DNA from 2 places in the Ornithinibacillus proteolyticus genome. Region 1 is predicted to be linked to the other one. Evidence: riboswitches for the same ligand, from Rfam matches in the RefSeq annotation. Region 1 holds a riboswitch; the other holds the start of a gene.

What was found. Region 1 has a riboswitch for preQ1 ahead of AAIB49_RS05075 (QueT transporter family protein). Riboswitches for the same ligand answer to the same signal wherever they lie in the genome.
Region 2: linked by a shared signal. The riboswitch ahead of queF (preQ(1) synthase) and the one ahead of AAIB49_RS05075 (QueT transporter family protein) in region 1 are both predicted to bind preQ1.

What each region holds. Positions count from the first base shown of each region.
Region 1 covers NZ_JBCPXV010000007.1:2,915-18,137, forward strand. Annotated here, with positions in the region: gene AAIB49_RS05065 (alpha/beta hydrolase) at 1-255, shown strand, start outside; gene AAIB49_RS05070 (VOC family protein) at 308-1,171, opposite strand; PreQ1 riboswitch class I at 1,364-1,408, shown strand; gene AAIB49_RS05075 (QueT transporter family protein) at 1,416-1,901, shown strand; gene AAIB49_RS05080 (lysophospholipid acyltransferase family protein) at 1,948-2,535, opposite strand; gene aac(6') (aminoglycoside 6'-N-acetyltransferase) at 2,640-3,080, opposite strand; gene AAIB49_RS05090 (catalase) at 3,253-4,872, shown strand; gene AAIB49_RS05095 (hypothetical protein) at 4,962-5,387, opposite strand; gene AAIB49_RS05100 (iron-sulfur cluster assembly accessory protein) at 5,427-5,723, opposite strand; gene AAIB49_RS05105 (GntR family transcriptional regulator) at 5,880-6,551, shown strand; gene brnQ (branched-chain amino acid transport system II carrier protein) at 6,589-7,938, opposite strand; gene AAIB49_RS05115 (EcsC family protein) at 8,141-8,863, opposite strand; gene AAIB49_RS05120 (metal ABC transporter permease) at 8,955-9,830, opposite strand; gene AAIB49_RS05125 (metal ABC transporter permease) at 9,832-10,746, opposite strand; gene AAIB49_RS05130 (metal ABC transporter ATP-binding protein) at 10,730-11,485, opposite strand; gene AAIB49_RS05135 (metal ABC transporter solute-binding protein, Zn/Mn family) at 11,486-12,412, opposite strand; gene yfkAB (radical SAM/CxCxxxxC motif protein YfkAB) at 12,801-13,925, opposite strand; gene AAIB49_RS05145 (ABC transporter permease) at 14,058-15,223, opposite strand, start outside.
Region 2 covers NZ_JBCPXV010000019.1:53,157-68,379, reverse strand. Annotated here, with positions in the region: gene AAIB49_RS10650 (polysaccharide deacetylase family protein) at 1-328, opposite strand, end outside; gene AAIB49_RS10645 (MarR family winged helix-turn-helix transcriptional regulator) at 1,760-2,179, shown strand; gene AAIB49_RS10640 (hypothetical protein) at 2,296-2,952, shown strand; gene AAIB49_RS10635 (MFS transporter) at 3,110-4,396, shown strand; gene AAIB49_RS10630 (VUT family protein) at 4,564-5,118, opposite strand; gene queF (preQ(1) synthase) at 5,140-5,640, opposite strand; PreQ1 riboswitch class I at 5,737-5,783, opposite strand; gene AAIB49_RS10620 (DUF5068 domain-containing protein) at 6,156-7,415, opposite strand; gene AAIB49_RS10615 (CPBP family intramembrane glutamic endopeptidase) at 7,611-8,408, opposite strand; gene AAIB49_RS10610 (MerR family transcriptional regulator) at 8,509-9,297, opposite strand; gene AAIB49_RS10605 (EamA family transporter) at 9,631-10,533, opposite strand; gene AAIB49_RS10600 (AraC family transcriptional regulator) at 10,619-11,323, opposite strand; gene AAIB49_RS10595 (N-acetylmuramoyl-L-alanine amidase family protein) at 11,514-12,227, opposite strand; gene AAIB49_RS10590 (LCP family protein) at 12,423-13,385, opposite strand; gene AAIB49_RS10585 (polysaccharide deacetylase family protein) at 13,462-14,337, opposite strand; gene AAIB49_RS10580 (sensor histidine kinase) at 14,518-15,223, opposite strand, start outside.

The DNA of each region.
Region 1 (15,223 bases):
GATGCGCTACGTGGTGCAAGCCTCCACCATCCAATGGTACCAAGAAGAGGAATAACATTACCAAATCTAGCTAATAAAAGGGTATTTATTTCGGCTGGCACGAATGATCCTATTTGTCCTGCCCAAGAATCAGAAGATCTTCAATCATTATTAGAAAATGCTGGTGCAGATGTTACGTTACACTGGGAAGACAAAGGTCACCAATTGACCATCAGTGAAGTAAGAGCAGCAACAGATTGGTATCATAAATTATAAGTTGAAAAATGAGATCTACGCTTTTAGTAGATCTCATTTTATTATCCACAGGTTATTCACTAATGCGTAAATGAATGGTATTAGACGCAGGGTCTTTTACCCCATAGTAATCTTCTATCCGAACAACCTCGGCCCCGATATTTCGAAGACTGTCGATTCTCTTCTGTCTTGTTTCTTCATCTGGCAGCACTAAAGTAAAGTAATGTAGTCCAACACTATGAGTGCTAGGCGCTGGTGCACCCACGCCATTCCATACATTTAATCCGATATGATGATGGTAACCACCAGTAGAAGCAAATAACGCTCCCGGATATCTCGTCACGATATTGAATCCAAGCCCGTTCACATAGAAATGTTCAGTAGCTTCCAAATCGGCAACATGTAGATGGATATGCCCCATTACAGACTCCTCTGGTATGCCATCCCACTCCTTATCACTTTCCGCCAACAGACTCTCCGCATCTAAAGCGACCGTACCCATGTCCACTGTACCATCATCCCAATTCCAGGAAGCAGACGGTCTATCGCTTGCCACCTCAATACCATTACCATCTGGATCATCAAAGTAAAGCGCCTCACTTACATAGTGATCTGAGGCTCCTAGCCGGATATGGTGCCCCTCTGTTTGTACTAAATGCTTAAGAAAGTTGGCTAAATCTCTCCTTCTTGGTAATAATATGGCAAAGTGATAAAGTCCTGTTGTCCGAGCTTGCTTTCCCCTTACCTCTTCTGGTTGTTCCAAGATAAGAATGGGACGAACACCATCTGGAGATAAGACTACCTTACTGTCCGTCTGCTGCATGATTTGAAATCCAAAGACACGTTGATAGAAGTCCAAAGACTTCTGCAGGTCACTAACATATATGTTTACTTCCCCAACGAATGTGGTTGGCTTTTGAAAAAATTTCTGTTCCATTTTACAACTCCCTTTATGTTACTTTTTAAAATCTAGTTACTTTATGTAAGTATAATATCTATTTCTGTTGATTGTCAATAAAACCATGTCATCGCTATTATTAGTTCTAAGACTAGAACCATTCCATACTATAGAAAAGTAAAATTAACTTTCTATTTTTGCGGAGTTGTACTATACTAGATAAGTTGCTTGGAAGACGTGGTTCGAAACCATCCCACGTAAAAAAACTAAGGGAGAGATTAATATGAAAGCAAGAACATTAGTTGTAAATGCTCTGATTGCAGCATTGTACATTGCTGTTTCAGCGCTAATCGTTCCATTCGGATTTACGAATGTACAGTTTCGTATTTCCGAGGTGTTCAACCATCTTATTGTTTTCAATAAGAAATATTTCTTCGGGATTGTGATAGGGGTACTGTTATACAACCTATTATTCTCACCTCTAGGTTGGTATGATTTAGTATTTGGTGTTGCCCATTCTGCCATATCACTTGGTATCATCATCCTATTAGGGAAATATGTGAAAAACATCTTAGCGTTATTAATAGCAAATACATTGGTATTTACATTTAATATGTTTATTATTGCATTTGAACTCAATTTAGCATTAGAGCTACCATTCCTATTTACATGGTTAACAACCGCAGTAGGAGAGTTCGCTGTACTAGCTATCGGTATACCAATTATTTATGCACTTAATAAGCGAATCAATTTCAACAAGCTTATATAATATAGAGAAAGACCTTCACAATCACCTAGACTGTGAAGGTCTTTTTTTATTTAATCTTATCTTGTAATGCTCGCATTTCTTTATCTAATTGTTGCATTAAAACTTCCATACCTTCTTTTTTGGACATACCTTCTGGAAGCTGAATCGGTTCCCCGTAGATTAATCTCGGTTTAATTCTTTTGAACAAATCTTTAAAATTATTTGGTCCGACATAAGCAGCAGGCACAATTGGTACATCAGAATGCGCAGCGATAGTCACTGCACCACGTTTCAAAGGTACATCCTCACTAGATCGTGTACCGCTCGGGAAAATCCCAACAACCTTCCCTTCCTTTAATAGCTTACGTGGTGTTTTAATGGCACTCGGACCCGGATTCTCACGATCGACTGGGAATGCGTGTAAGTTCTCCATTAACCACTTTGTAAATTTCGTTTGAAAAAGCTCTTTCTTTGCCATATAATGAATTTCTGTTGGCAAAGTCGCAATACCAAGCCATAAAATATCGACAAATCCAGTATGTGTACATGCAATAACATAACTACCCGACTTCGGGAGATTTTCTTTTTGATATACTTTTATTCTTCCGAAAAGGCTCAGAAAACCCTTTACAACATTTGCAGCAAATTTATACATTTCTTCATCCTCTATTCTCAATCAACTTACTTTTATTATATTTTACCACAAACTCATATTACCTGATACTAATTTCATTAAATTTGAATGGTGAATTTCCAACTTTACAAGTCTTTAATAAACGTAATCAATCGTCCAGCTTCTTTAAAGCCAAGGCTCATATGAAATGGATAACTATCTTGATTATCAACTTCCATATCAGAGCCTACTTGCGTACAACCATGTCTTTTAAACCATTTCTTCCCTTCATGAAAAAGCTTAGTTGATATTCCCTTTCTTCTGTACTCTTGCTTCACATAGACTCCCTCTATATAACCTGTAGGGCTGGTTTCCGAACCTTGAACATAATCAGTACGTATGGACAAATGCATAAACGCAATTGGTTGCTCATCCTCTACATACAATAGAAATCTATGATTAGAATTTTCTAACATTTGCTTTAACTCATTTTCAAGTGCCTCAGAATTATTTCCGTTATATAGTTCTGACGCTAGATTGGTAAGGTCTTTCAGTTGTTCCGTTGTAGCTTCTATTATGGTTCCCATGCTTTTTCACCCCTCTATTAATCATATTATTTAAGCTAAGAATAGCTTTTTATCGTTAGTTAATCCATCCTCTATGTTTTATTTGTAATATCTATCAAAAACTGGATTATTTTATTGCATACTTGGTAAGCATAATTACTGTGAATAAAGTACATATGAAAGAGGCGATAGAATGGATAAATCCAATGAAACACCAGAAACGAATATTGAGCACGATGACACACTGACTACCAGACAAGGACATCCTGTCACCAATAATCAAAACATTCGTACAGTCGGTAATCGTGGACCAGCTACATTAGAAAACTATGACTTTATCGAGAAGATTAGTCACTTTGACCGCGAAAAGGTTCCAGAAAGAATCGTACACGCTCGCGGGGCTGGTGCTCATGGGTACTTTGAAACATATGGAACAGTTGGTGATGAGCCTGTGTCTAAGTACACACGTGCAAAAGTGTTCCAAGGAAAAGGAAAACGCACACCGGTATTTGCTCGTTTTTCCACAGTTGTTGGTGGGAATGACTCTCCTGAAACAGCACGTGATCCAAGAGGATTTGCCATTAAATTCTACACAGAGGATGGGAACTGGGATTTAGTTGGAAATAATCTAAAGATCTTTTTCATCCGAGATGCGATGAAATTCCCTGATATGATTCATGCCTTCCGTGCTGATCCGGTAACGAACATGCAGGATCCACGAAGATTTTTCGACTTTTGCGCTAATTCTCCAGAAACCTTCCATATGGTGACCTTTGTTTATTCACCTTGGGGTATCCCAGCTAATTACCGGATGATGCAGGGGTCTGGGGTTAACACGTATAAATGGGTCAACAGCGAGGGAAAAGCTGTATTGGTTAAATACCACTGGGAACCAAAGCAAGGCATCAAAAATTTAACCGTAAAGGAAGCAGCAGAAATCCAGGCAAAGAGCGTTAACCACGCTACCCAGGATTTATATGAAGCGATCGAACGTGGCGATTACCCAGAATGGGAACTATTTGTTCAAATCATGGAGGATGGCCCACATCCTGAGCTAGACTTTGATCCGCTGGATGACACAAAGCTTTGGCCTGAAGACCAATTCCCTTGGCTACCGGTTGGGAAAATGGTCTTAAATAAGAACCCAGAGAACTATTTTATGGAAGTAGAACAGGCTGCTTTCGGTACCGGGGTACTTGTAGATGGTCTGGACTTCTCTGATGACAAGATGCTTCAAGGTAGAACCTTCTCCTACTCCGATACCCAGCGCTATCGTGTTGGAGCAAATTATTTACAATTACCAATTAATGCAGCTAAGAAACGTGTAGCAACAAACCAAGAGGGTGGTCAGCTTCGTTACCACAATGATAAGGCACCAGGGCAGAACCCACATGTTAACTATGAACCGTCCATCTTAGGTGGACTAAAGGAAGCCGAGCAGATTGGAACCGAGCACACCCCACATGTAGAAGGAAATCTTGTAAGAGAATCTATCGAAAGACAAGATAATACAAAACAGGCTGGTGAAACATACCGCCGTTTCGAACAATGGGAAAAAGATGAGTTAATCAATAATCTAGTGAATGATTTAGCTATTTGTGATAAACGAATCCAAGATAAGATGATTGCCTTAGCAGAAGAGGCTGATGAAGAATATGGACGTCGCCTTCGTGAAGGAATCGCTGCCAAAACAAAAGAAATGGGCGACATGAAAATGGAAGCCGGCGAGGAATTCCGTCCTTTAGGTAAAGCAAACGCACCAGAAGCAGTAGATGATGCCATGAAAAAATCCCACGATGCTGATCCATATTAATTTATTGGAGGTACTAGTTTAGCTAGTGCCTCTTTTTTGTTTGGTAGGATAGGGAGGCAGCCTTTACTTGGGTTGGGCGCATCTCTCTTTCACTCGGGCTTATCTCCCTCCGCTTTTGGACCATCTCCTTCTCCCTTGGGCGCATCTTTCCCTGGTTTGGGCTCATCTCCCTTTCTCTCGGGCTTATCTTCCTCCGCTTTTGGACCATCTCCTTCTCCCTTGGGCTCATCTTTCCCTGGTTTGGGCGCATCTTTCTTCCTTTTGGGCTCATCTTCCCTCGCTTTGGGACCATCTCCCTTTCTCTCGGGCTTATCTTTCCCTGGTTTGGGCGCATCTCCTTCTCCCTTGGGCTCATCTTTCCCTGGTTTGGGCTCATCTTCCCTCGCTTTGGGCGCATCTCCCTTTCTCTCGGGCTTATTCGCCTCCGCTTTGGGACCATCTCCTTCTCCCTTGGGCTCATCTTTTCCTGGTTTGGGCGCATCCTCCCTCCCCCTCTCCCCCCTCCCCAAACCCAAAAAAAGACAAGGATCCAATGACCCTTGCCTTAAGTAATTTTAATGATGATGTCCTTTTTTAGGATTAGTGATTACTAATTCTTCCTGCGGAACATAGAAATACTGAATCCATACACCATCTAACCACTCATTATCTTTTTCCAAAATGATATCAATATCTTTATCCGTTTTCACTACTTCATCATTTTCTGAAGGTGTGTCTAATCGAATATCGTAATGAGCATGATCACCATGTAGATGGGTTACGAGCACTCGAATCATTTTTCCTTGTGCTTCTTCTGTTTCAAGCATTTTCTTCAAATACTTTGCTGCATTGCGATTTATTTTACATTGCATAGTATGTGGCCCCTTTTATTTAATGTTTACTACTATATTGTTTCAGTTTTCTCGAAAAAAGACAAATTAAACATCTTGGAGACAAATCAACATATTCATAAAAGTAGTTTTCATGTATACTGGAAATAAACAGTTTTTTTAGAGGAGGGGAATAATTTGCCGGTACCTGCAAATCATTCTAAGCCAGTTCGAACAACAGCAAAGGAAAGCGCGTACAAGCAAATCCTTCATTGGATAATTGATGGAACTTTATATCCTGGGGAAAAGTTAAATGATACAGAGCTAGCAGAAGCACTCGGCGTTAGCCGTACACCGATACGGGAGTCTTTACAATTACTTGAATCACAAGGATTAGTTAAAATGTATCCCGGTAAAGCTACTCAAGTTACCGAGGTAGAAAAAGAGTCCATTAAAGATTTACTACCTCCTTTAGCCGTATTACAAGCTTTATCAACAGAGCTTGCCATCGATCATATATCAGATAAAACGATATCTTCTTTAAAGAATATTAATCAAGAATTCGCCAATGCTCTTTATCAAAAAGACTACCACGCCGCGTTAAACATTGACGAGCAATTTCATCAACTAATTGTTGATACTGCCAATAACTCTTACATAAGTGGGATAGTAGAGAATCTACAGGCACATGTGCGAAGATTGTTCTTCCATAACTCCATTATACTTTCCGAAAGCTCCATCGAGGTTCATGACACTATCATTCATCATATAGAGAATGGGGATAAAGAGAAAGCCTCTGCCTTAATGAAACAAAACTGGCTCGATATTTCAAAGGATTTCAATTTATCCAATACCATTAATCAACAATAAAGAAAGTCGGTCTCCTAAGTAAGGAAACCGACTTTCTTTATAGATTTACAGCTACTTTTCTCATTCTTGCAATGATTCCTGTTATGAGAATGACAATGATAGCAGGGACAAGCCATCCTAGTCCTTCATCATAAAAAGGTAACCAATTTTTATAGAAGGATACAACCGGTTCTAATAGTCTAAAGCCATCTATTCCAAGAGATTCCTGTAGTACTTTCCAACCATCAAAAATACTGATTAAAAATGTTATGGAAATGGTAGACATGTATACGATTCTTGAATGATTAAATAATGGTGATAAAAATACCAAGATCATCAAAACAATGGCAAGTGGATATAACAACATCAACACTGGTACAGAGTACGTAATAATATTCGTTAATCCAAAATTAGCGATGATAAAAGTTATAACCGTAAAGAACGTCACAAGGGTTTTATAACTAACCCTTGGTATCAATCGTTGAAAATATTCTGCACACGCCGTCATTAGACCGATATTGGTAGTTAAACAAGCTAAAATAATCACTACACCGAGTAAAATCGTCCCCACTGTACCAAAATAATATTTTGCAGCACTACTCAGGATCAATCCCCCAGTGTCCAATAGCCCAAATTCCTCTACACCGACAGCGCCCAGATATGCTATACCAACATAGATTAAGCCTAAAAGTATAATCGCCACAAAGCCCGTTTTAAAGGTTGCGGATACAATTTCTTTCCTAGATGATACGCCTAAAGCCTTTATCGCATTTATTACGATAATCCCGAATACTAACGAGGCAAGTGCGTCCATCGTATTATATCCCTCTAGGAAACCTGTGACAAAGGCATTGCTTTGATAGGACTCTAATGGTGCTTGTGCATTCCCCATTGGATTGACAATAACCATTATTAAAAGGATTGCCAGTAGCACTACTATTCCTGGCGCTAATAACTTTCCAACCCGATCTACAATCTTCGCTGGATTTAATGAAAACCAAAGGGATATAGCAAAGAAAAGGACCGTAAATAGGAACAGGGCAAGCGAAGATTTGTTCTCCAAATGAGGTGCTATTGCTATATCAAAGGCCACTGCTCCCGTTCTAGGTGCGGCAAAGAAAGGACCGATTGTTAAATATAATACGGTTGTAAACAATACACCATAAATAGGACTGACCCTACTTGCAAGGTCCTGTAGGTCTTTACTCCCTGAAAATCCCATCGCAATAATTCCCAATAAAGGCAACCCAACACCTGTAAGGAGAAACCCTACGGCAGCTGGCCACATATTCGTTCCTGCTGCTTGTCCAAGTTGAGCAGGAAAGATTAAATTGCCCGCTCCAAAAAATAGAGCAAACAGCATGACTCCTATTATTATATATGAAGAATTCGGTAACTTATCCTTCAATTCTCTCTCTCCTCGTTATAAAATCATAATTATCAGACTATTTTTTTTTTACTGTGCTTCATTTTGCACGAGAATTCATCATACTATCTTTCCGGACAATATGCAATATATTGCAATAATTTTTTAGACAATTTTAAAATAATAGTTACTTCCCAAATAAAAAAGCTAAACAAAGAAAGGCTTTTACCTTCCCCTGTTCAGCCTAGTAATCCTTTGGTACTTCTGTCAACCTTCTTAGCCGGTACGCATTCATAGCTGTCTCTCCTAAGTGATCTAAGAGGTTATAATTTGCATACGCCCCAACAATAGCTCCGAAGCCCGGAATTAACTGTAACATTTTTACTAAATCAATATAATCCCGATATTCTTGCTGAAATACTCTCCAATCCATATCCATTAACTTTTCTTTCTGTTCGTCCCAATGATCAATCACAAAAAAGGTTTCCTTCTTTTTATCATCACTTGAAAAAGCTAACTGAAACACATGTAATAGAAAAAGTCTTTCTTCATATTCTTTCGTATCAAAACCATAAATGGATGCTGCTTCAAATAGAAATTTTATCTTGATTGATAACAATAATGGGAAGTCAGCAAGACCTAAGAAAATACCACCTGCTCCAGTCCCAGCACCTTCTACGGTCGCTGTTTTCCGATACTTCGACAACTTCTCTTTTAAAAGTTCATCTCTTTCATATAAAGTCATGCCACTTTTAGGCTTCTTCGTCGTCATATCTGATCCAACTAAGGTGGCCTTCACCATATTTTTAATTGCTTCCGTCATAACTAGATGTGCTTTTTCTGGAATCAATCCATTGATTTTATTTTGGGCTTTCTTCCCCATTCGGTTTACAAAACTCGGTGACTTCAGTAGCTTCATCCGCCATTTTTGTAAATCATGATAAACCTTGCTTTCATATTCTTTCATAATCTATATATAGCACACCCATCTATAGGTTCTCGATTTCATCTTATTACTATCATACCTTACTAACTTACGAAAAACGATACTAATTTATTCAAGAAACTACACGAGTTGGCCTGTTTAGCTTGGATAGTAAACCATGCTTCGGTGAGCCTATAAAGCTACATAAGAATACGATTCCTGTTGCAAATGCCATCGATGCCGAGATAGAAGTATCTATCCAGGCAGCGATATAATAGCCACCGACTGCAGAAACTACGCCAAATAGTGCACTAATCACTAACATCATCGACAATTTATCTGTCCATAAATAGGCTGATGCGGCAGGTGTAATAAGCATTGCAACAACCATAATAGCCCCAACAGCATCAAAAGAGGCAACTGTAGTAATCGATACAAGGCTCATAAAGAGATAGTGTAAAAACACTACCGGTATTCCTAAGCTAGCAGCCAGTGCTGGATCGAAGGAGGTAATCTTCCATTCTTTATAAAAGAAAATTATACAAATCAAAACAATTATCAGCACTAGTGCTAAAATAGCGGTGGCTTCCGGGACCTGACCAACTATAGGAAGTGTCATCGTATTCCAGGGGATAAAGGTTATTTCTCCCATTAATGCATGCTGAACATCTAGGTGAGCATTGCCAACAGATGTCGAAATCAAAATGACACCGATAGCAAATAAAGTTGTAAAAACAATCCCAATTGAAGCATGCTGTTCAATATTTAATTGATTCAACCATTGCACGAATAAAGCTGTTAGTAGTCCTGCAATAATTGCACCAATTAACATATGGGGACCATTTAACTCCCTTGTTATCATAAATGCTACAACAATTCCTAATAAAACCGTATGACTGATAGCATCTGCCATCATCGCCATCTTTCTTAAAATAAGAAATACACCAATAAGACTACACGAAAGCCCTACAAGAGCAGCAGTAAGGATAATCCATGCTGTATAGGCCATACTAGTTCACCCCTTTTGTATCCAGTTTAGTTGGATTGTGCATTTTCTTACGCTCAGCATGTAACTCGAGACGCAGGACTAATATACCTTTTTCTTTACCAAATACTAATGAAACTATAAAAAATATAGCTGCAAAAATAACGATAAACGGACCTGTTGGCCACCCACTACCAATAGCACTTATATACGTTCCAAGTACACCAGAGAGACCACCAAAACAGGCCGACAAGACTAACATCTTTCGAAAGGAATTCGTCCAATACCTAGCACTTACTGAAGGGATAATTAATAATGCCGCAATAAGAATAACACCAACAGCTTGAATGCCTACAACAATCGTAGTTACTAATACTATCGTATACATTACATGCATCCCTCTAATCGATAATCCGATTCCTTTAGCAAATTGCGGGTCAAATAAATAAAGCTTCCATTCTTTGAATGCCACAAATACGATTGCTATAACCACTATTGCTAATGCTAATATAGTAAACACATCGGATTTCACCATGGAAGCTGCCTGCCCAAAGATAAAGCTATCTAATCCACTTTGATTTCCTCCAACCGAACGGTTTACCACTGTAAGAAGCATAATTCCTAATCCGAAAAAAATGGATAATACCATCCCCATCGCGGTGTCTTCTGTTATTCTTGTTGTAGACTGTATCCCTTGAATAAAGAAAGCACCAATCAGTGCACTGATAGCAGCACCAATAATTAGAACGAGTACATTTTTCTCACCAATTAAGAGAAAGGCAATAATGACTCCAGGTAAAGAGGCATGACCTAGTGCATCACTCATCAAACTTTGCTTTTTCCAGTAGGCTAAACATCCAACCAACCCAGCTGCTATCCCTAGAATCATCGTACAAGCCAAAACCCACTGAAAGTTACTACTACTAAGGATGGGCCACATGAGACCCCTCCTCTAATGTCCAACGCATATTCCCACCATAGGTTCGTGCAATATTTTCCTTCGTAAACACAGTTGGTGTTTTCCCGTACTCCATCACTCTTCGATTTAGAAATAGTACATGGTCAAAGTACTCTGCCACTGTTTGTAAATCATGGTGCACAACCATTACCGTCTTTCCTTTTCCTTTCAATTCCTTCAAGATCGCCATTATCGCTTGTTCCGTTGCTGCATCTACTCCAGCAAGTGGCTCATCCATAAAGTAAAAATCAGCATCTTGTACGAGGGCACGAGCAAGAAAAACACGCTGCTGTTGCCCTCCTGATAATTGACTAATTTGTCGGTCAGCATAATCGGTCATTCCCATTTTGTTTAATGCTTCATATGCGAGCTTTTTGTGGGAACGGGATGGCAATTTTAGCCATCCGATTTTCCCATATAATCCCATTAACACTACATCTAATGCATTCGTTGGGAAATCCCAATCCACCGAACCACGCTGCGGTACATAGCCAATCGCCTGCTGAGCTTTCTTAAATGGTTGACCAAAGAAGTCGACCGTTCCCGATAAAGTAGGATGTAAATTTAATAGGGATTTAATTAAAGTAGATTTCCCTGCACCATTCGGGCCAACAATTCCTGTTAATGAGCCTTGCTCTACTGTGAAACTCACATTCTCTAGAACGGTGTTTTTACGATAGGATGCAGATAACTCTTTTACTGTAAGCACTGTTTTAACCATCTAATTTCCATCCCCCATTAATGCTTCGTAAATAGTCTCTACATTATGTCGATACATTCCTAAGTATGTCCCTTCTACCGTTCCTGCTTCCCCCATTGCATCTGAGAAGAGCTCACCACCTAGTGCGACCTTAACTCCTTCACCCTTTGCCCCTTCGATTACAGCTTTAATTGAGCTGTCATTAATGCTACTTTCGATGAAGACAGCTGGCACATTGTATTCCTTTATAATTTGAATGGTTTCTTGAATATCTGATACTCCAATCTCACCATCCGTACTTAAACCTTGTAATCCAACAACCTCTAAGTTATGCATTCTTCCAAAGTAACCAAACGCATCATGAGCTGTTACTAAGTATCTTTTGTTTGACGGAATTTCGGAAAGCTTCATAGCCTCATCTTTTACTTCGTCCATCTCAGCAAAGTATCCTTGCTTATTCGCTTCAAAATCATCCGCAAAATCTGGAGCATACTCCTTTAATTCTTCTACAGCGGCTTCTAGTCCTTGCTTCCAAAGATCAAGATCAAACCAGACATGTGGATCGACTGCACCTGTTTCGTCTTCCAGTAGCTGATTCTCTGGTAGTACTTCTCCTATCGCAAGCACAGGCTTTGAAGCTGATATTTCATCAAAAATATCCACCATATTTGCCTCTAGATTCAGTCCGTTATAAAATACCACATCTGCATTCGTAATCTTCGTAATATCACCATGTGTTGCGTTATACAAATGCGGGTCTACCGATGGCCCCATTAAACTCTCTACCTCAACATGCTCCCCACCAATAACGGATAACGGTTCTGCTATTTGGGCAATCGTCGTGACAATCTTAATTTTCCCATCAGGATTTGCAGAAGTTTTATCATCTGCCGAACAAGCTCCTAAAACAAAGCTAATGCTAAGTACAAACCAAAACCACCTTTTCATGAAAATCCCCATTTTTACCTCTCCCTTTTATTTTTCCCTAAGGAAACTTTATTAGTTACTAACAATATAATAAGTATAGTTTGTATAAGTCAAGTGTTTTTTATACAAACTTAAATTTTTCCTAAGGGAAACTTTTTAGGCGTTATTAGGATAGTATGTAAAAGGAGTTAAATTGTTCATTTAAACTATAACTCTAGTACTCGATTACAGATTAAACCCCTCTATTGTTTAGATAATGCTGAATCACTAAATGATTTGGTTGAAACCATTTCCATCATAAGTTACCATTTAAAGCCCAATAACAAAAACACCACAGTGACGTTCACTGTGGATAAGCTTTTACTTTGGAAAAGCAGCCAAGGCAATAATCACCTTGGCTGCTGCTAAATTATATTTGAATAGTAGCCTTACGTTTTTGAAAATCAACGTCCTTGTAATAAGCGTTCTTAACTAGGAGATTTGGCCCTAAGCACTTTACAGCTGGACAATGACAGTTTAAACTTTTAGCAGTCTTAGAACCCATCCACTTGTCATAGGCACTTTCAAGTGTTGTATCTTGTATATTTCCTAAGGATGGCTCTTCATCACCAAAATCCGTAACGATAATATCCCCGGTGAAAATATTTACATTTAGGCGCGACCTTCCGTCCGGATCATTCCGAACGGTTACATTCTTCTCCTGATATAACCGTTTGATTAAGGCTAATTCTTCCCGTGAGGAACTACATGCATAAAAAGGTAACGTACCAAATAGCATCCAAATGTCTTGATTTCGATGGTCTAGTAATCTTGTAATCCCATCGCGTATCTCATCAAGTGTTAAGGTTTTTAGCTTACTAGCAAAATCTACTGGGTACATTGGGTGAACCTCATGCCGTGTACATCCCATTTCAATAATATGATCATGTATCTTCTCTAGGTATGGGTAGGTACGCTTATTTAACATCGTTTCCGCTGAGACCATTACACCTTGTTTAGATAGAGCTTGTGCATTTTCTACCATTCTTGCAAAGTATTTTTTCCGATTTTCTGCTGTAGGCTTCCGCTCCATATGTGCAAAGCCTACTTCAGCAAATTCATCCTCGGTTCCCCAATTGTGGGAAATATGTAACACATCTAAATATGGGATGATCTCTTCATAGCGTTCATATGGTAATGTTAAATTAGAATTAATCTGTGTTCGTACCCCACGCTCATGAGCATATTTCAGTAGTGGAACAACATAGCTCCGGACTGACTTTTTATTCATCATCGGTTCGCCACCCGTAATACTCATTGTTCTTAGGTGAGGAATCTCCTCTAATCGTTGGATTAACAAATCAATTGGGAGGGCGTCTGGGTCCTTATTCTGAAGCATGTATCCAACTGCACAGTGTGCACAACGCATATTGCACATATAAGTAGTAGTAAATTCTATATTCGATAGTGTCATTTTTCCATGTTCTTCTACATCATAATAAGCTTCCCACGGATCATACTTTGGTGTAATTTGTTTTTGCTTTGTGTCATTCATAAAGAAACTCCTCTCGGTTATTCCTGCTAGTTCATTCCATTTAACCTTTATGACGACTATTATTCTATCACTTTCTGTAGAAAAGTACGAAGCCCTGTAGCAAATCAATTTCGCAACAGGGCTTTTTGCTATTTAACCTTGTATATCTCGCTTACGATATCCGACAAAGCCTATAATCATAATTCCAACAGCTGTAACGATTAATAGAATACTAGAGACCCAATCCATCTCCTCAATAGGTAACTGTGGAATATATCCAAATGGAGATAGCTTCCCTACCCATTCAGAAAACTGAAAGAGATTCCCTAGATATAGTACAAAGAAGGAATAACATACATACAACCAAATTAGACTCGTTCTTCTTGGTAACCAACCAATTAGGAATACTGCCACACTAATCATTACTAGAATGGCTGGGTAGTAGACAATTGCTGCCCCGTAGATCGTAGCGAAGTCTAACCCACCTTCAACTACTGCATCTCCAGCAATCCATAACCCTATGCCAGCAAGAGATAGCATGACAAAACCATTAACGATAGACGTGATAAGATAACTCGCCATAAGTTTCGTACGGGAGACAGCGCGACTTAGTACATGGTCCATTCGCTGCTTTTTCTCTTCTCCATATAGTTTATTCATAGACATAACAGCAGGAACTGTAGCTAGAATAGCCATGACCATCATTAACATCGGGATAAATTGCTCTGTTAAGGTATACCCTTCCGCTGCCACTAGCATATTCTGCATTTCTTCGCTACCGGCAAAGAATGCCTCTAAATCACCTAAGACAGAACCATAAGAGGCTCCCATTACGAACATCCCAATTGCCCAAGCAATCAAACCGGTTCGTTGTAGCCGTAATCCTAATCCAAGTGGAGATTGTAACAATACACTTGCTTGTTTTCTACCTGGCTTTGAAGGTAAAAATCCTGCTCCCATATCTCGGACGGCATTCAGATAGTTTGCGATTATTATTAATATTACCGAGGTTCCAAGCATAATCATAACCGGTAACCAGTTATTCGAGGAATAAACATCAGCCTGTGTAACCCAACCAAACGGAGATAACCAACTCAGTACTTCATTACTTACATCCCCGATGGCACGAATTAAATAAGCCACGATAAGTAGGGCAATGGATAATCCAATCGTTCCTCTAGAACTTTCTGATATTTGTGCAAACACCGCTGTTAAACCAGTAAAGAAAATTCCAGTTGCACCTAACACCGCCCCGTATAATAGTGACCCTTCCAAATCTATACTCGTTATATTTAACGCGTATAATCCAAAGCCTACAC
Region 2 (15,223 bases), on a different contig from region 1:
AGGCACTATGACCTTGAGAAAGCTCCTCTGTATCCTCTACTTCTTGGAGAAATTCTTGCTTTGATTTGGATACATAATCATTCATTATCTTATTTAACTGCTCGTCTTCAAATTCGAGATAATGGATGGCAAGGTGATATGCTTCCTCGTCTAACACTTCTGTTATGATATTAACGCCAGGATAGGCGGATTGTTCCGTTTCAGTTTCCTTCGTTCCTTGTTTTTCTGATGTGTCTGAATCAGAGTCATTACTGGAAAAGACGAAGAATAACACAATACCTAGGATTAACATAATCGGTAATACGAAATAAACTAGTTTCTGTCTCATTTATTAGCACCTTCTAATTCTTGTTGTAAACTCTTCCTATTATACGCCTCATAGAGTGGGTTCACAATACCACGGTAATGATCCTTTCACAATCGCCCCGCCAGTCGCATGATTGGTTATGGTTAGTTCTCCACCGTGGAGCCTTTGAGTTACAACGATTTCCACACCTGTAGGTAAAATGAACGCCCTATTAGATGTAAAGATGGTGAATAGCCGTATAGTCGGTACAGCGAAACAAGGGGAAGAAGTCGTAACAATTGATAGCTCCGTATCAGACCAGGATTCCCTAACCTGGACAATCTAACCAATACGGCTTAGCTTAACATTTATCGTTACCATAAAGGCAGATAGAATGCGTGGCATCTTCTCTCTCGTATTTATTCATACCCTAGCTTTACCCAATTGACTCACTGGGGACGGGAATAGGGGCACGGAGAGGATGACTCTGTTACCTAAATGATGACGGATAACGGAAAAAGGGCACTGATAACGCTCCTCTGTTACCTGATCTCGAATCACGGAAAAAGGGCACTGACGGAACTTCTCTGTGACCTAAATAATCTCGAATTACGAAAAAAGGGCACTGATAGCGATTCTCTGTTACCTAAATGATCTCGGATAACAGAAAAAGGGCACTGACAGCGATTCTCTGTTACCTAAATGATCTCGAATTACGAAAAAAGGGCACTGACGGCGCTCCTCTGTGACCTAAATGATGACGAATCACGGAAAAAGGGCACTGATAACGCTTCTCTGTGACCTAAATAATCTCGAATTACGAAAAAAGGGCACTGACGGCGCTCCTCTGTGACCTAAATGATGACGAATCACGAAAAAAGGGCACTGATAACGCTTCTCTGTTACCTAAATAATCTCAAATTACGAAAAAAGGGCACTGACGGCACTCCTCTGTTACCTAAATGATCTCGAATTACGGAAAAAGGGCACTGATAACGCTTCTCTGTTACCTAAATGATCTCGAATTACGAAAAAAGGGCACTGACGGCGCTCCTCTGTGACCTAAATGATGACGAATCACGGAAAAAGGGCACTGATAACGCTTCTCTGTTACCTAAATGATCTCGAATTACGAAAAAAGGTAACAGAGAGTATCCCTCTGTTACCCAAATGATCACGCATTACAGAAAAAGTAACACGGAGAGGATGATTCGGCGCTTCTTTCTTCCCTTTGCCAATATAGTCGCACTCATTTTGCATACGATCATGAATATCCCGTATAGCTTTTCCTAGACTATAGCCGTGTGGTCATGTTGGATTCTTAATTTATTTGTAGCAGAAAGTCTGGATGAGGATCTTTTTATACTGGATATAACAAGCTCATCTGATCATGCGCTGTGAACATGATAAGAATTGACAACTTATTATATCACCTATATATTTTACTAAATGAAATAATTTAGGTGGGATAGCATGATAAACGATAATCTCCAAAACAGCGACCTTATTCACTATATTATAGAAGAAATAATCGATATCCAGAAGCAGTCCCAACAATTTGTCAATCGAATCACGTTGGGTGAACAGCTTACCCAATCCCAGTTAGTGTTATTGTTCCAGCTGAAGAAACAGGATGGAATGAAGGCTACGGATATTGCAGAATTTTTTCATGTTACACCAGGGGCAGTAACAGCAATGTGTGATAAGCTAGAGAAGCAATCCTATATTGAACGAACTAAGGACCCAATGGATCGCCGTATTGTAAAAATGGTCCTCACTCCCCAAGGCGAACAGAAGATAAGGGAATTATTTAAGAAATTCCCTGAAAAAGAAATAGAAAAAATAGCAACAACACTAGTACAAGTAAATAAATTAATGTCTACCATTACCTAAACATGCTCTTAAGTAAATCTTAAGGGTATTTTTTATTGACTTCTATATTTAATAAGTATATATTTTAATCATTAAAATATATACTTATTAAAACAATTTAGAAAAGGGGGATTTTCTTGGATAACAAAGCTTCTAACCGCTTCAAAAAGTTGACCAAAACAAGTGGTGTGATTAGAGAAAGGTTACTAGATTACGCCTTGATACGGATAAATGGGGCAGTTACATGTCAGCAGGAACTAGAGTCTGAGAGTTTATTTATTTTAGGTAGTGCAACATTTCAATCCCATACAACCGTCGGCAAACTAAATTCAAAAGGGGTCTCTACCTTTCAATCATTACACGCTGACGAGATTACCAATATCGGATCCCTCACGTTAACCGAAGGAACAGCTATGACGATCCAGAGTAGTGGGATACTATCAGTCAAGCAGGAGATTACCGCAGATCACTTTGTGGCTAAAGGTGTTGTTAAAGCAGCTATTGTCAAATCCAACTACATCTCCATAGCTTTAACTGGTAAAAGCAAAATTGAAACGCTTCAAGGGAAGCACATAGAAGTAGACTTAGAAAAGAGGGGATGGTTCATTCATAAAAAACAATTAATTTGTTCCGCTATTGTAGGCGAGGATGTAAAGCTTCATTCAACAATCGCCAATTCAATTAAAGGAAGGACAATTCAAATAGGACCTAATTGTCATATTAGACACATGAGCTACTCCGATTCTTATACCCTCCATCCAACATCAAAGGTTGAACAAATACATAAACAATAGTTTGCTGGTACTAGAGTCGACACCTCACATGCAAGTCTCCAGTTATGCCTTATTTTTTATAGCTATACTTTATTGCAAAATTTTTGTAAATTTTTATGCTTTTCCTATTATTCTATGGAATATATTATATAAAATAGAATTAAGGGATGGTGAAATGATGAAAAGAAAATTTACGAAGCAAGAAACGAGTTGGATGTATTATGATTGGGCAAGTAATGCTTTTTCCATGATTATTACTACCGCGATTTTCCCCATTTTTTATAAAGCACAAGCAACAGCGGCGGGGGTAGAGGCGGCAGATTCAACAGCATACTTGGGTTATACCATTGCCATTTTCACGTTTATTTTAGCCATGATTGGCCCAGTATTAGGAACTATAGCAGATTATGAAGGTTATAAAAAGAGGTTTTTTGTTAGCTTTTTATTGTTAGGACTTATCTCTACCTTTTCGTTAATCTTCGTACCAGAGGGAGAATGGTTACTATTACTTATCCTCTTCACATTGGCTTCACTTGGATTAACAGGAGCAAATCTTTTTTATGATGCCTTCATAATTGATGTGACCGATAATAAACGGATGAATAAGGTATCAGCAAGGGGCTTTGGATATGGCTATATTGGTGGAGCTATTCCATTTTTAATTAGTATTGCCATTATCTTGTTAGCCCAAGAAGGGATTATTCCAATATCCAGTACAACTGCTAGTAAAATTGCATTTCTTATCGCCGTAATCTGGTGGGCGATATTTTCTATTCCAATGATTAAAAACGTTAAACAAATACATGGAATTAAGCGGGAACCAAACCCGATTCGTACAAGCTTCCGTCGTCTGAAGGAAACGGTTACATCTATTAGACAATATAAGCACTTAACGATATTTCTAATTGCTTACTTTTTCTACATAGATGGTGTCGGAACGATTATTTCCATGTCGACAGCATACGGAACTGATGTAGGATTGAGTGCAACGGTTCTATTAGTTGTCCTGTTTGTCACTCAAATCGTGGCAGCTCCTTTTGCCATTCTATATGGTAGATTAGCTGACCGATTTTCTGCAAAGCTTATGTTAAATATTGGTGTTTTCATCTATATCATCGTATGTATATACGGCTACTTCCTTGAAACAGCACTTGATTTCTGGATCCTGGCCATGCTTGTTGCTACATCACAAGGTGGCTTGCAAGCATTAAGTAGATCGTACTATGCTAAGCTAATTCCGAAGCATAAATCTAATGAATTCTTCGGTTTCTATAATATCTTTGGTAAGTTCGCTTCTGTTACAGGTCCTGTTTTAATGGGGGTTACAACCCAAATGACAGGAAAATCGAATGCAGGTGTCTTGAGCCTAATCGTATTATTTATTATTGGAGCAATTGTGTTAGCCTTTGTTCCTTCTGATAAGAAATTATTAAATGAACAAAATGGTAACCTGAATGTTTCTTAAGTTGTAAACATAATGGGCAAAAAAACAGTCTACTCCTTTCAAGGGTAGACTGTTTTCTATATTATATCAACGGGCGCTTATGAAAGTTCAAGCTTACTAAAAAAAGCACATGATGATGCAATCATTTCTTCTATCTTAAATAATAGTTCCAATCCGTCAGCATGATTTTAAGATAGTTTGTAGCTGTTTTTCGTAATTCTCTTCCCTCTTATTTGATAAAACTGATTCAAAATAAGTGCTCCAATCATTTGAACCAACGTCTTTGCCATAATTTGTCCAGCGATGGCGCCCGGTATTGCTGCCCATGGTAAAATATTCGCACCAATTGGGCTTAATCCAATCACGATAAAGACAACCGAATCGAGGAACCCTCCTACTAGCCCACTATAGAACACACGCCATGGTATCGGTAGCTTCAGCCTCGTATATATCTCGGTGTCTGCGGTTTCTGCCACAATAAATGAAAGTGCAGATGCTGCTACAATCATTAAGGTATCCCCTAACAGATAGGAGACGATTCCAGATATAATTAATGCAGTAAATATAATCATGTATGTCTTCTTTCTACCGTGTCGCATTTGCACAAGGTCACGTAGAATGAAGGTTGCACCAATAAACAACGTTCCCATTGGTATTATAAACACGCCAAGTACTAGAGGCGCAAATTTTGCCGTTATCACATTAGCAACGACAATGGATAGTAAATATAAAAATATTCTCATGTCTTATTCCCCTTCTTAAGATTACCGGTTATCGATTTTTTCTGGATTGAGATCGTGATTCATTAAACGATAATTCGCCATTTCTTCATATTTAGTACCTGGCTTGCCATAATTACACCATGGATCAATGGATATACCGCCACGAGGTGTGAATTTGCCCCACACTTCGATATAGCGCGGATCTAGCAGCTCGATTAAATCGTTCATAATGATATTCACGCAATCCTCGTGGAAGTCGCCATGATTTCGGAAACTAAACAAATATAATTTCAATGACTTACTCTCTACAATCTTCTTATCTGGTATATAAGAAATGTACATGGTCGCGAAATCTGGTTGGCCAGTAATTGGGCATAGACTAGTAAATTCCGGACAATTGAACTTTACGAAATAATCTCGGTTAGCATGCAGATTGTCTACAGACTCTAATACCTCCGGTGCATAATCAGAGGGATAATTCGTATTTTGATTCCCTAGTAAATGTAATTCGTCTAATCCTTCCTTATTGGTTCTTGGTGACATAAAAAAACCTCCTCGTAAAGTTTGTTACCACTTCACAAGAGAGGCCATAGCATTAATCTATTAAAAAAAGAAAAAACTATGCCCTTATGGACATAGCAATCCATAGTTTTTTATAGAGGGTTTAAGCTAGGAACCTCTCCCGTTCGGGTATGCAATTGATTTCTTTATTATACAACTCCTTGTGCACATGTCAATCTCTATTTTATTAGGCAACCATTTGCCTTATTCCTTTCCTTAAGGAGACGAAAAGAGGTTGGGACAAAACTATTTCTAACATAGGATAAACCGAACATGAAAGTTAGCGCATCAGACCCGCCCCGGAAATATACTACGCTTTCCGTGGGCGGCTGGTGAGCCTCCTCAGAGCTAACGCTCTTCCGGGGTCTCACCGATGCCTTTCCTCCCACAGGAGTCTCCGTATATTTCCGGTGCTAATGTGGTGATAGTTCGTTTTTTATTACCTTTGTTTTCGTTTTGTCCCAACCTCTATATGAACGTATCAAAAGGTAAAACAATTATAGCTCAAAAGTAGCTGTTTTTCCTTTGGATATATCTTTTGCTTCCTCACCCCGGATAGGGCCGAATTCTAATTCAATAGGTTTATCTTTCCAAATTTTTTCATACTGCTCTTTGTCTAATGTATATATTTGCAGATATTCACCAGAATCGCCAGTTTCAATCACATCACCATACCGATAATTAAGTAGCATCCCTTGATCGAGAATGTACTGACTTCCATCGTTTACAATTAGCTTTGAACTCATTGATGATAGATTAATAGGCTCTGAACCTTGATTATCAAGATCGAATTTAGCTGTCAGCAATACGATTCCATTATTAAAGTCAGTAAAGCGTGGTGCTTCTACTTCATTAGGTGTGAATTCAGTAATCTGATATCCCTCTAGTGTAACCGTTACATCTCCTAACTGTTCACTTTCTCCAATATCAGACTCTTCCTTCAGCATCTTCTTCTCACCCATATCGTCAGTAGTTACCTTATCCTTATAAAAGGCTTCATTGGCAGCTACCTTTTCAGCGCCTTCTTCATTTAAGCTAAGTTTAAATTTGCCTTCCTTTCCAATCGGATTACCGAAGTCTCCTTTTTCCGCTTCAGCAGCTGGAACGTCTATAGCCACAGTCCCTACATCTAATGCTTGCTGTAAATGGGACTTACCGAATGGATAAGCGTAATAACCAGTTACAGATTCACCAGCTTTTAAGGTGTAATCATTTGACGGCGATAATATTTCTGGCAGCTGTTCTTCTTCTGGAAGCAGCTCTTTATAATTGTTATAAGCCTTATCCGCACCAGTAAATGACAGATAGAAAGTAGGCATATAATATACATCCTGATCCAGCTCATTCGTCACGGTATATTGTGCAATAATAACACCACCATCGGTCTCATCATTGAAAGGGATATCAAAATTAGCATGGAAATCATTTAATTCAATCAATGTATAGGCATCTAATGAAACCGTAACACCGTCCAATTCATGTACTTGTGGTTCCTTATTTTCATAAAGTACATTCGCTGTTCCTTCTGTGTTCTCTTCCATATAGGAAATTAATTCTGCAAAATCACCAGTAGCCGCTCGATTTGTTTCTTCTGATTCAGCTTCTTCCTCTGGTTCTTCTTCTTGAACTTCCCCGTCGTCAACCTCTTCATTACCTTCCTTTGAAACATCTTCATCCTCAACATTAGCTGCATCTTTCTCGTCACTTCCACATCCACTGACAATAAATAATGCTAGCATCATAGTGACAAGAACCATCCATAATCTACCCAATATTTTCCAACCTCCAAGTTTTCAAACTGGTAACAGTGTAACATATTAGACTTTTTAGTAATATGAGGAGAAAGGAGTAATTTATATGGAAGAATGCTACAATACTAAGTCTCAAGTCACATTACTTTAGAACGACCTTCGCAGGAGCAGGGATGGTTTATTTTAGCTTAATGATTTGCTCTAGAGATTCTTGCCATATAATATCTTTCTCGGATTTATAACAATTAATAGTAATGCGACTATAACATAACAAGGCATTATATATAGTAAAACGTCTAATACCTCCCCCGGAATGACCACAAGAGAGAAATTAAACAATTGATGAATGACAATAGGGATTACAAGGTTCTTATTCAGATTGAAGAATAGCGTCATCATAATGGAAATAGATACAATCCCAATCATAAAAAGCACTATGTACTTGATTAAATTCATCCCAGTATAACCTGAGGCAAACCATAGTGGGGTGTGCCAAAATCCCCACAAAAACCCTATTATGATGGCAGATAATAATGGAGAGTACTTTTTTTGTAATTCACTTAAAGCATACCCTCTCCAACCTAACTCCTCACCTAAAGGTCCCCTTACTAAACTGTCTATAAAAGCAATGAGCAATAGTCCGAAGCTCGTAAAGGAAAACGCTAGCGTACCCTGTATATTGGATAGTACTATAATAGCTACAAAGAGGATTAAAACTTGTATACTTACTACATTAATCAATACAGAAGGCCTTATTCTTTCAGCAAATTGTTTTTTTATAAACGCTATTAAACTTACTTCTTGTTGAATTCTCTTAAACAATATAATAAAAGCAAAGGTTGAAGACCATGCAGCGATAACTTGTAGAAGGTTGGTTATACTATTAGGAACCCCCAATAGCATACTTATGCCAATAACGGTAAAAATCACAAAAAATATAACATAGCTTAAGATAATAAAACGTATCAATGGTCTCTTGACTGGTTTTTTCTTTTTCATAAAGCCACTCCTTTAAAACAAGTCGTTAATAATGGAGTCATCCATTACTAATCATCATTTTAAACCTGTGGGTTACCCCCAGCTCAAGACCATTTACGATTTATTTTAAAGGGGTGTACACTTCTAAAAACACACGCTCTAGACCATCTACATATGTAGTCAATAATATATTGATATACGTTACACCAGCTAATTCATACCCATTTTCACGTGCTATCTTTAAAAGCCTTTCTCCTACTTCTTGGTCCATACTTTCCCCACCATCCACCGCTCTGCCGTTTTCGATTACCATATACATACATTGCGGATGATAAAGGATACCACCGTTATCATTATGTTCTGGATCTCCCATCTCTCTAACAATAACAAAGTGATCTTCTTTAATTCCCTTTTGATCAAAATAGATAACACGTCTTGCACTCTTTAACGTAACAGCTTTCTCCTCTGTATTAATTTTTAACATTTCATATTCATTGTAAGCTTTATAATCCGTTATGTTGCCCACTACTTCTAATGGTCCCATCTCTTTAATCGTATACTTTCCTAAATGATTGTTAATTTTATTACAAGCTTCTTTCACCGATCTAATCTTTTTTAAAAGAAGACTCTTATATTCAAGTTCCTCAACTATTTGTTCTTCCTTCTCCTCTAATATACTTTCTAAATCGACTACACTCATATTCTGCCGTATCTCTTGGATTTTCTTAATCTCGATATCAATTTCTCTATAAAAATTGGTTGTAATAACGTCCTGAATATCATATTCATTATATTTTCTATACCCATTATGAGCATCATGCTCCGGTTTAACCAAACCTTTTTCCTCATAATACTTTAATGTATCCCTAGAAACTCCCAAAAATTTAGCAACTTGACCAATGGTATACATAATTCACCCCCTGTAAATCGGCTGTAAGAATAGACTTACCTTTATCACAGAAACATTTTTATTAAAAAATAGACCTCTACACTTATTATAAATAATGTCTTGGTCATTCACCATTATTCCCTGAGTAGTCCCGCTTTCAGGATGTTCGCAAACTTGATATTTATACGCCTATTAAAGTTACCCATTGGTTAGGAGAGTTCATTTTTCATGTTGCTCCTTTTTGGCAGACTGGTTGATTAACCAAATCTTGCTGTAATAGGTTGATTAGTTATGGAATACAAAAATTAGCCCCCTTACGCTATTTTGTAAAGGGACTTCATGTCTAGCTATGCTTCAACCACTCATACTTTTCTGCTCATTAAGTTCCATTTCTCCATTCGATTTCTCCGACCTTATTAATATCCCGATTCCAATAAGTAAAAGGATCATCCCTACCCACGAGATAAGGCTTAACGTCTCCCCTACGATAAAGACGCCTAATAATGCAGCTGTTAGCGGCTCGGCCAACGATAGGGTAACAGCGGTAGAGGAGGATACATGGGTAAGCCCTTTGGCAAATAATAAATAGGCTATTCCTGTTGCCACGATGCCCAGATGAAGACTGACTACAACACCGCGAGAACTTGCTAGCCAGGACATATCAAACACAAACAAAAATGGCGATAACAAAATCCCACTAAGGGTAAATACAATTGCCACTACAGATAGAGAAGCGTATTTCGCTACTAGCTCCCTACTTACTAGCGTATATCCTGCAAATGATAACCCCGCACCCAATGCCAAGAATAACCCCACCGGGTCCACTTGAACAGCGTCTTTATTCATAAATAGCAAAAGACAGCCGAGGATAGAGAGCAGCGTGGAGCACCACCAAATCATAGGCGGGCGTTTTCTACGATAAAGCCATTCTAAAAATCCAGATAAAATAGGGGCACTCCCAATCGCTACTACAGTCCCTATAGCCACCCCAGTTAATGTAACAGCTGAGAAAAATAAAGGTTGATACAAGGCCATACATAAAGCCGCTATTAGTGTCGGCTTAATTGGCCAGTTCCTGACATTCCATTTACCAGTTAGGAGAACTATTAGTAATAAAAATACCCCTCCTACCGCTAAACGAGTAGCCCCAATCGCAATCGGATGGGCGGAATCTGGGGCAAGCGCTTGTGATGTTCCTGTTGTCCCCCACAGAATCGCAGCCAATAATATCAAAAAAGGAGGTAACTTCCCTGTCATTTTGCTCACCTCAATTAAAAAAAGAATAGTAAACTTATCATAGAAAAATTCTTAAGAATTTTCTTTACCAAGTTTACTATCCTTTTTATCCAATTTGAAGCTTTCTATATTGTTGTGGAGCGATTCCCTCACAGCCTACAAACCATCTCGTAAATGAGGACGAATTCTCATAGCCTAATTCCTCACTAATCCTCGACATAGACCAATCGGTTGCAAGCAGGAGATGCTTTGCCTCCTTCAAGCGAAGCTCGGAAATATATGCTTTCGGACTCTTCCCAGTCTTTTTCTTAAACCAAGCTGAATAATATACCGGATGATAGTGTTCAATAGCTGCTAATGCTTCTAGCTTAATAGGCTCCTTATAATGTTTATGAATATAATCAATGGATGGTGAATGGGAGATTTGCAGCTTATTCGTTACATATCTAGTCAAATCTACTAAAGAAGATAGGTTATCCTCATTCCGTGCCTCTTCCAATAGCAAATAACGAATCGAGCTCCATTGTTTATCTAACGGTATGTACATGCTGTCCGTATCTTCCGGCAAATAGCGAATCGGGATATCTAAGATTAGAAATTCATTCCTATCGACCGATCGGTAATGATGATTACAATTTGGAGGAAGGTAAAAGCAATAATCGGATGTAAGGTTTACCGCTTGCCATTTTGTTTGTATGTCTAAGGTACCCTGTAAAGGGAAAAGAAATTGGCCAAAATCATGTTGATGTGAATGGAATTCCTTCGAATACGTTCTTCTCTCGCATATGACTTGATTGAGACGTTGCATCATGTACTCCCCCATAACCTTAGCTTATTATAATATAGTATAAATCTTATAAGGTGTACCATAAAGGGAGAATTCCGTTTTTTTAGTAGATGATGTATGGCGCTAGTGTAACCGTGCTTTTCCCTTCCTTCATGACAGAATAACTGGCTTTTCAAGTTACATACTGATAAGAGATTACATATTGCAAGTCCATTTACAGATCCAAGTATTCTTTTATACCATCACGAATAGCTTCTGCGGCCGTTTGTTGGAATTCCTCCGATATCATCTCTCGCTCTTGCTCTGGATTCGTCAAATAGCCTACTTCTAATAAGACCGCAGGCATCGTCGTATCGGTTAGGACAAAATAATTTTCCTTTCTAACCCCTCTATCGGTATAGCCTGTTGCACTTAACAAATGCTTATGAATCGTATTGGCTAATACTTCTGCATCGTCATGGTAATAATACGTTTCCGTCCCCGATACGGAAGGGTTATCATATGTATTAGCATGTATCGAAACATATAAATCCGCAGATAGGTCATTCGCAAAGTTCGGTCTCTCTCTTGTTTCCGTTGAAATGAAGACATCTTCTTCTCTAGTCATGTATACTTCCAATGCTGATTCTTGTCCCAGTAGTGCTGCTAGCTTCTTTGACAAGCTTAAGGTGAAGTCTTTTTCAAAAGAACCACTAGCACCGATTGCCCCCGGGTCATCACCACCATGCCCTGGATCCACTACGACCTTATAAACCGGGCCTGAAGAGCTATCTTCCTGTTGATTTGATACGACCACGTCTTGGTTACTCAGTCGCGCTTCCTTTTTAGCCTGGCTTAATGCCTTACTTAGCTGTACATTTTCCTTCCAAGTAACGATTAGTAGAACGACTAACAGACCAAAAACCATTAATCTAATCCATTTCTTCATGCGCTAATTCTCCTTGTTTCACATCTAGTAGCTGTATGTTTATTGCAATGATTGTTTATCCACCTTAAAGTGTATCTCACCTTTTCATCTATAGTGTAACACCTTGATGTAAAGGTGACATAAAGATAGTAAAAAGTAGCCTATACCAATATCTCAGTATAGACTACTTTACACATTATAATTCCAATTCCTGTTTTAAATAGTAGCTAATCCTTCTTCTGACGGGATGAAATAATAGATACCTTCAATTTTTTCATCCTGACCTTCTATTTCATACGTTTTGATTTCTGAAGCATCAATAGATGAATATAGCTTCTGTAATTGGAATACTTCACTAGGACTTAGGCTAGTCTTCACATTTGATCCGATAATATTTGCCAGTTCTCCGACTTTAAACAAAGTGTTCGTAGAAATGGCTTGCTTCAAGGTCGCCTTGATAAATTGGCGTTGTCTTTCTTCACGTGAGTAGATGTTATTCGTTGCCTGTTTTCTCATACGAACAAAGGCAAGAGCTTCCTCACCATTCATCTTTTGCTCACCTTTTTCAAAGTAGAAGGTCTCGCCACCTTTAATGTGACTTTTTTGTGAGAACGGTTCTTTGACATCAATCGTAACGCCACCGAGTGCATCTACTACCTCACTAAATCCTTCAAAATTAACCGCAACATATTCGTCGATTGGAATATCTAACAATTGTTCTACCTTTTCGACAGTTAGTTTATTGGCACCATAGCCAAACATAGAACCATAGGAGTATGCTGCGTTAATTTTATGGTAACCAACATAAGCAGGGTCTACTTCATCTGCCGTAAAATCCATTTTTGTATCACGTGGAACGGTTGTTAGGGATACTTGCTTGGTATTCGGATTTAATGTAGCAACAATTAGCGAGTCAGCACGACCATTTTGGCCACTTGCCCCATCATCCACTCCCATTAATAATATCGATATCGGGTCGCCACCAAAGTCAACCTCTTCCTCTCTAAGTGCCGACTTGTTATCTGGACGGTCAATCTCCTCATGAGCCTCTTTTGTAGCCGCATAAACATTTACAAAGAAATAAATACTATATGCTACGACTGCGGCGACAATTAATAATAAAAACTTCCAAGTTAATTTTCTCCGTTTTCTCTTTCTAATTTGCTTTCGGTTCTCCAATGTAATCTCCCTCACTTTCGTATTATCTTGCATGAATACGCTAGTAACATAGAACTAGTCCATACCTATCCTATTACTAGGGAAGACGATAACAGCGATTATAACAGTTGAAATGATATGCTTGTATATGCTCATCAATTACCTTCGTCTGGAAACCTTGCTCTTGCAAGTACTGTAGCAGAGTAGATAAATGATGGGCAGTTTCGCCACGATCATGCATTAATATAACAGGGGGTATCCCATCATCTTCTAATTTTTCTACCTGTGATATAACATTCTTTACGTATTCATTCTTGGATAAACTCCAATCACTGCTATCGACATTCCAATCCCACAATTTGAATCCATTCTGATCAAACACTTCCCTAAATGAATCGGTTAAATATGGGATGCTTCCATACGGTGTACGGATTAAGGAGGAATGGACACCCGAAATACTCTCTAATGTGTCCTGGGCTGTTTTCATTTCCCCTAAAGCAGCCTGTTCGGATTTATAAAATATATCTTTATTATGGGTCACTCCATGTAATCCGACAGCATGGCCGTCCTTAACCGTACGTTTTACCGCCCCTGGATATTGCTTCATCGCAGGCTCTAGCATAAAGAATGTTGCTTTCGCATTGAATTGATCAAGCGTATCTAAAATTTCATCTGAAACAGAGCTCGGGCCATCGTCAAATGTTAAGTATACGACTTTCCCCGTCTCATCTGCTATCGATTTTTCTAGTTCTTCCACCACTTCTTCGTTCTCATTCGTTTCTGCTTCCGGTGCTACTGTATCTTCCTCTTTATCTTGTTCCTTTTCATTCTCTGAATCTATGGGTAACGATTGCTCGCTATTATTCTCACTAGTTTCTGAGCTAACAGCGGTCGAACTAAATTTCGTTACAATCGCGAAAGCTACGATAATTAGTACAACACAAATAATTAGTGGTCGGTAACTTTTTAACATAAAGATGATCTTCCTTTCACTTTACCCTTTACTGTTGGTGCATAATGCTAGAGTAGTATAGTGAAATAAAGATAAAAAAAAGATAGCGTGAAGTTAACTTAAAGATTACTAGAATAAGTTTCCAAGGAACAAGTCGTCTAACCCTAACTAGAAAGGGCGGTTAGACGACTGTCTAAAACATTATGATTTATTTAAATAAAAGTAGAAACATACCCCTGTGTCGGTATTATAAACCCCATACTCGACATCATGTAATAGTAAGATGTTTTTGGAAATAGCAAGTCCTAATCCTGTCCCTTCCTTCGAGCGTTGATTCTTATCACCCTGGTAGAAGCGATCCCATACCTTTTCCAATTGATCTGGATCAATGGAGCTACCTTCATTTTCTATAGTTATTTTTACTTTACTATCCTCTTCACTCGTAGTGATCGTGATATGCCCTGATTCAGGGGTATGACGAATCGCATTAGTTACGAAATTCATTACTACCTGTTCGATCCAATGTTCATTCGCAACTACCTCAATAGGCTCTACGTTCACGTTTACATGTACATCCTTGTCACGCGCCTTAATTAGCAATTGCTGATAAACATTATGGATTAGTTCGTCAAAACGAAAGACTTCCATTTTCATTTTGTATGTCCCTGATTCAAACTTAGCCAGCTCCAGCATATCAACGATTAAGCGATCCATGCGGTTAACTTCCTGACTCATCGCTGCGAAATAATATTCCCTTTTATCCTTCGCTACACCATCTTGTAGGATGTCGATACAGCTTTTCATAATACTTAAAGGTGTTTTTAACTCGTGCGACACGCCGGCGATAAAGCTTTTACGTGTTAGTTCTAATTGCCTTTCCTTCTCGATATCCTGTTGTAATGCTCGT